Linked DNA regions of Variovorax paradoxus. The protein of the gene in region 2 interacts with the protein of the main gene of each other region in a pairwise test. Links are inferred from orthologs where the notes say so. Each region holds a gene or a part of one and is shown on either strand. Other genes may lie near its edges. The genes, in order: cysK and cysE.

Region 1 (3,276 bases), 3.0 Mb from region 2 along the record:
CGATGCCCACCACGATGCCCGCGTTGGCGTTGCGCTCGTTGCGCGAATACTGGCTCATGCCGTTGGTGACCACGCGGCCCGGCTCGCTGGTGGCCGCCACCACGGTGCCGCCCGGGCACATGCAAAAACTGTAGACCGAACGGCCGTTGCTGGCGTGGTGCACCAGCTTGTAGTCGGCTGCGCCGAGCAGCGGATGGCCCGCATGGCGGCCCCAGCGCGCGCGGTCGATCAGGCCCTGGGGGTGCTCGACCCGAAAGCCGATGGAGAAGGGCTTGGCCTCGATGTGCACGCCGCGCTCGTGCAGCATGGTGAAGGTGTCGCGCGAACTGTGGCCAAGCGCCATCACCACGTGGTCGGCGCGTAGTTCGCTGCTTTGGCCGGTGGCCTGGTCGACCACCGTAAGGCCTCTAAGCTGGCCGTCTTCGATGCGCACGTCGGTCACGCGTTGCTCGAAGCGGATTTCGCCGCCCAGTGCCACGATCTGCTCGCGGATGTTCTCGACCACCTTCACCAGCTTGAAGGTGCCGATGTGCGGATGCGCGACGTAGAGGATTTCGGGCGGTGCGCCGGCCTTGACGAACTCTTCCATCACCTTGCGGCCGAGGAAGCGCGGGTCCTTGATCTGGCTGTAGAGCTTGCCGTCCGAAAAGGTGCCGGCCCCGCCTTCGCCGAACTGCACGTTCGACTCGGGGTCGAGCACGCTCTTGCGCCACAGGCCCCAGGTGTCACGGGTGCGCTGGCGCACCGTCTTGCCGCGTTCGAGCACGATGGGCTTGAAGCCCATCTTCGCGAGCATCAGCGCCGCAAAGATGCCGCAGGGGCCGAAGCCGATCACCACCGGCCGGGGCGCACCCTCGGGCGCGTGCGCCGGCGGCGTGTAGCGCATGTCGGGCGCAGGCTGGATGTGCGGATGGCCGGCATGCTTTGCGAGCAGCGCAGCCTCGAGCTTTGCATCGGTCAGCTGCACGTCGCAGATGTAGACCGTGAGCAGGTCGACCTTGCGCGCATCGAAGCTGCGCTTGAAGACGGTGTGGGAGGCGATCGCTTCGAGCGGGACGTCGAGGGTCCGGGCGATCAGGGTGACGAGCGCTTCAGGCGCGTGGTCGAGGGGAAGTTTGAGTTCGGAGATTCTCAGCATGACGGTGGCTTGTGGTTATCAAGCAGACCGCGGATTTTACGCGCCGCAGGCGCTATGAAAGAGATAGCTGGTCAGGCTGGCAAAAAGCCCTCGACCGAGAGGTAGCGCTCGCCGGTGTCGTAGTTGAAGCCCAGCACCACTGCATCGGGCGCCAGGGAGGGCAGCTTCTGCCCAATGGCCGCGAGCGTGGCGCCGGAAGAAATGCCGACCAGAATGCCTTCCTCTACCGCGCAGCGGCGCGCCATTTCGCGGGCCGGCTCGGCGTCGACCTGCAGCACGCCGTCGAGCAATGATGTGTCGAGGTTCTTTGGAATGAAGCCCGCGCCGATGCCCTGGATCGGGTGCGGTGAAGGCGCGCCGCCGGAGATGACCGGCGAGGCCACCGGCTCCACCGCGAACACCTGCAGCCTGGGCCACTTCTTCTTGAGAGTCCTTGCCACGCCGGTGATGTGGCCGCCGGTGCCAACGCCGGTGATCAGCACGTCGATGCCGTCCGGAAAGTCGGCCGCAATTTCCTCGGCCGTGGTGCGCACGTGCACATCGACATTGGCGGGGTTGTTGAACTGCTGCGGCATCCACGCGCCCGGGGTGCCGGCCACGATTTCCTCGGCACGGGCAATGGAGGCCTTCATGCCGCCGGCGCGCGGCGTCAGGTCGAAGGTGGCGCCGTAGGCCAGCATCAGGCGGCGGCGCTCCATCGACATGCTGTCGGGCATGACCAGAATGAGCTTGTAGCCCTTGACGGCCGCAACCATCGCCAGGCCGATGCCGGTGTTGCCCGAGGTGGGCTCCACGATGGTGCCGCCGGGCTTCAGCGCGCCGGATTTCTCGGCGTCTTCCACCATCGACAGCGCAATGCGGTCCTTGATGGAGCCGCCCGGGTTGGCGCGCTCGGACTTGATCCACACCTGCTGCTTCGCATTGCCGAACAGGCGGTTGATGCGGATGTGCGGCGTGTTGCCGATGGTCTGGAGGATGTTCTGGGCCTTCATTGGATCTCCTTGGGCTTTATGGGGCAGGGCAGGTCAATCGAAGCGCCATTGTGAAACGGGCCGCCAGCGGATGCGAGGGGATCAGGCGATAATTCCCTTCGTGAAGCACGCCAGACCGCCGCTGGTGCAAGCCCGAAAGGGGCGACGCCGCAAGGCGCCGCGTCGAAAGACCGCACTGGAGGAACGTCCGGACTGCACAGGACAGCGCAGGAGTTAACGACTCTCCACCGTGAGGTGAGGATCAGAGCAACAGAGACGAGCCGATTAAGTTCGGGTGAAACGGGCAATCTCTGCGCGCAGCAACACCAAGTAGGCCAGTATCGAGGTGGTTCCGCTGAGCTGGCGGGTAGGTGGCATCGAGCCGTTTGGCGACAAACGGCCCAGAGTAATGGCGGTCACGTTGGGGGCAACCCCAACGCACAGAATCCGGCTTATCGGCGGGCTTCACACTTTTTCTTTCCCGGGGCAGCGAGCCATTGCGCAGCTGCCGCGGAGCGTACGCTCAGCGCGTAAACAGCCAGCCGCCCTTGGGCTGGCGCATCAGCTCGTGGCGCCTGACGGAGCGCTCTTCGCCGTCGTCTCCCACGTACACCACGTCGAAGCGCAGCAGCTTGGGCGACACCATCTTCCAGTTCTGGATGCGCTTGACGGTGACGCAGGCTGTCTTGTCGTGGTAGTGCATTTCGGCCATGGGCCCACCCTGGAAGCCCGTGCCCTCGAACAGCCGCCCCGGCGCCGCAAAGGGGTTGAGCACGGCGCCGTTGCGGGCGGTGATGCAGCCTTCGGTCCGCACGAAAGATTCGATGGTCGGCGCCGCGCTTCGCACGATCTTGGCCACGGCCGGCGTCGGCGGCTTGGCGACGATCGCCTCGCGGATGCGCTCCACCTGCTCTTCGGTGATGGGCGCGAGCCCGCTGGATGAAACGACAGGTGGGGGTGCCTGTGGCGCGGGCGGCGCCTGGTTGGGCAGCAATGGCGCAAGATAACTGCAGCCCGCCAGCGCAAGAGGCGCTGTGCAGGCAAATGCGGCGGTCTTGATTCCGAACTTCATTTTTTCTCCTGTCCCTGTACCTGTCCCTGTACCTGTTTTTTGTCCCTCGACAGCTTCTTTCTTGTTGTTGTCGTTGCCGTGTCAGAAGCGTTCGT
Region 2 (3,194 bases):
TTCTTCGGCCAGGATGCCGTGCCCCGGGTATGCGCCAAGCAGCGTTTCAATAATGGCTTGCTCGCTGGCGTGGTCGACTTCGGTGACGAAGTCGTTGACCTGCTTTTGCGAAATGCGCACGGCCTCGACGTCGAGGGCGGCGCGATTGATGATGGCGCCGGCGGCGCGTGCGGCCTTGACGGCCACATTGAGCATGGGATGCAGGTTGGGGGACGACATTCTGGATTGTGAGAAGAACGGTGGAGGAGGTCCCCTGTAGGCGACCCTGCGGCCCGGCGATGCGGGCGGCGAGAATCGGTCATTTTACCGGCTCCGCCCGTTTCGTGCCTCCAAACCCTCCATGCGCACCCGTTTTATCCTGATCCAGACCAGCCACGCAGGCAATGTGGGCGCCGCCGCCCGCGCCATGAAGACCATGGGTTTCGACGACCTGGTGCTGGTAACGCCCCGGTGGGCCAACGTGCTGCGGCGGGAAGAAACCATACAGCGGGCAAGCGGCGCGCTGGACGTGCTGAACAACGCCCGCATCGTCGAAACGCTGGACGAGGCGCTCGACGGCGTGACCCACCTGTGCGCCACCGCCATGGTGCCGCGAGACTTCGGCCCGCCTACGCGCACCCCGCGGGAGCACCTGGAGCCGCTGGCCCAGCAGGGCGACCAGCACGTGGCCTTTCTCTTCGGCTCCGAGCGTTTTGGCATGCGCAACGAAGACGTCTACCGCTGCAACGTGGCCCTGAGCATTCCGACCGACCCGAAGTTCGGCTCTCTCAACCTGGGGGCGGCCATCCAGGTGATTGCCTATGAATGGCGCCTTGCGCTGGGCGGCTACGCGGTGCGCGACGCTACGGCGCCGGTGCAGGCGGCCGATGCGAAGGCGGTGGCCGGCATGCTCGAGCACTGGGAGCGCTCGCTGGTGGACATCGGCTTTCTGGACCCCCAGGCGCCGAAGAAGCTGATGCCCCGGCTGCAGCAGCTTTTCAACCGCGCCCAGCCCACCCCGGAAGAGATCCACATCCTGCGCGGCATCGCCAAGGCCATGGCCGACGCCGCAAACGCCCCGCGCAAGGGCTAAAACCCCATCGCGCGTGCGCGAAAGACCGCCGGCTTTAGACTGCGCGGCCCCTATCGATATAACGACAACAAAGGCAGCGATGTTCTCTCGTTTGCGCGCCGACATCCGGTGCATCCTCGAACGCGACCCGGCCGCGCGCAGCGCCTGGGAAGTGATCACGGTCTATCCCGGCTTTCATGCCGTGGTGCTGCATCGCTGGGCGCACGCTTGTTGGACGCACGGTTTCAAGTGGCCGGCCCGCTTTATCGCGCACGTGGCGCGCTGGCTCACGGGCATCGAGATTCACCCGGCCGCCAAGATTGGCGAGCGGGTGTTCTTCGACCATGCCATGGGTGTGGTGGTGGGCGAAACCGCTGAAATCGGCGACGGCTGCACCATCTACCAGGGCGTGACGCTGGGCGGCACCTCGCTCTACAAGGGCGCCAAGCGCCACCCGACGCTGGGGCGCAACGTGGTGGTGAGCGCGGGGGCCAAGGTGCTGGGCGGCTTCGAGGTTGGCGACGGCGCCAAGATCGGCAGCAACGCGGTGGTCATCAAGCCTGTGCCTGCGGGGGCGACGGCGGTGGGCATTCCCGCGCGCATCATTCCGTCGAAAGCGGGTGAGAGCGCCGATGTGGCCGCGCCGCAGAAGTTCTCCGCCTACGGCATCACGCAGGAGGACGACCCGCTCAGCCAGGCCATGCGCGGGCTGATCGACAGCGCCGCTGGGCAGGAGCACCAGATCGCGCTGCTGTGGCAGGCCATCGAGAAGCTGTCTGCGCACCCCGGCACCAAGGACTGCGTGCCCTGCGACGCGGCGCGCGACGAGAGCTTCGAAGCGGAGAAGCTCACCCAGCTCATAGGCAAATAGCAGAACCATGAAGACGCAAGAACTGCTTCAGACATTGCAAGCGCGCTTCGAGAAAAGCATGCAACGCCACAAGGGCATCGCATGGGCCGACGTCCAGGCAAGGCTCGAAGGCAACCCCGCTGCGCTGAAGTCGATTGGTGCCATGGAAGAAACCGGCGGCGAGCCGGACGTGATCGGCCAGGACAAGAAAACCGGGCAAATCACGTTCTGCGATTGCGCCCCCGAGAGCCCGGCAGGCCGCAGGAGCCTTTGCTATGACCGTGAAGCGCTGGACGCGCGCAAGGAAAACAAGCCGCAGGACAGTGCTCTTGGCATGGCGGCCGCCATGGGCATCGAACTGTTGACGGAAGAACAGTACCGGGAGCTGCAGAAGCTCGGCAAGTTCGATGCGAAGACTTCCAGCTGGATCGAGACGCCGCCTGACGTTCGCTCACTTGGCGGAGCGCTCTTCGGCGACCACCGCTATGGCAAGGTGTTCGTGTATCACAACGGTGCCCAGTCTTACTACGCGGCAAGGGGCTTTCGCGGGTTGCTTCGCGTGTGAGCACGCGGTCGATGTGATCGCGCACTGGATCACATCAGGGCATATCAGGACGAGCGTTTGGCGGATGTGTTGTGCAGCGAGCCGTGCACATGCCCCGCGTGCTGGCCGAAGGGGTCTGTTGCGAGCGTGGCGGTGTCCAGCTCCTGCAGGATGCCGCAGTTCTGCGCCGACTCGGCCCCGCAGCATTGCTGGCGCAGCGCCTTCAGCTGTTTCTCCAGCAGCTTGAGCTCCGAAATGCGGGCCGCCACGTGGCCGATGTGGTCGTCCAGCAGCTGGTTGACCTGGCCACAGTCTTCTCCCGGCGCATCGCGGAACCGCAGCAGGCTGCGGATTTCATCGAGCGTCATGTCCAGTGAACGGCAGCGGCGGATAAAGCCCAAGCGTTGCGCGTGCTCGTCGTCGTAGATGCGGTAGTTGCCCTCGGTGCGCGCCGGCTCGGGCAGCAGCTGTTCGCGCTCGTAGTAGCGAATGGTTTCGACCGGTGTGTTCGCGACCTTGGCCAGCTCTCCGATTTTCATGATGCGGCAAGAACGAAGTGAAGGAATTTGTCGTTTGACTCTACACCTGCTTCAGGGTTTCCAATGGCTTTCATGACGAACCAGAATGCCCTGAAACCCCTGGCGCCGCGCGCTCACGCCCCTGCCGAAACGGCGTGCTGCGGCAACTCCGCCTGCGGGTCGGCGTCCGCTCCCATCCAGATGGCCGACGTTCCGAAAGGCGCCTTGCTC

What was found.
Region 1: the proteins of cysE (region 2) and cysK interact in binary tests that used the Escherichia coli proteins (3 or more experiments, as listed by UniProt). The link is inferred for Variovorax paradoxus from one-to-one orthologs.

The regions. Positions count from the first base shown.
Region 1 is NZ_CP046622.1:874,401-877,676, forward strand. The notes cover bases 171-3,131. They hold cysK (cysteine synthase A), read right to left. Parts: upstream 2,131-3,131; coding sequence 1,210-2,130; downstream 171-1,209. Other genes in these bases: GOQ09_RS04005 (NAD(P)/FAD-dependent oxidoreductase), read right to left, coding at 171-1,138; GOQ09_RS04020 (hypothetical protein), read right to left, coding at 2,633-3,131. In the rest of the region: more of GOQ09_RS04005, read right to left, coding at 1-170; more of GOQ09_RS04020, read right to left, coding at 3,132-3,181; GOQ09_RS04025 (RNA pseudouridine synthase), read right to left, coding at 3,263-3,276.
Region 2 is NZ_CP046622.1:3,912,278-3,915,471, reverse strand. The notes cover bases 158-3,036. They hold cysE (serine O-acetyltransferase), read left to right. Parts: upstream 158-1,151; coding sequence 1,152-1,922; downstream 1,923-3,036. Other genes in these bases: cadR (Cd(II)/Pb(II)-responsive transcriptional regulator), read right to left, coding at 2,511-2,984; GOQ09_RS18215 (DUF4256 domain-containing protein), read left to right, coding at 1,930-2,466; GOQ09_RS18225 (RNA methyltransferase), read left to right, coding at 341-1,072; GOQ09_RS18230 (inositol monophosphatase family protein), read right to left, coding at 158-219. Outside these bases: more of GOQ09_RS18230, read right to left, coding at 1-157; GOQ09_RS18205 (heavy metal translocating P-type ATPase), read left to right, coding at 3,057-3,194.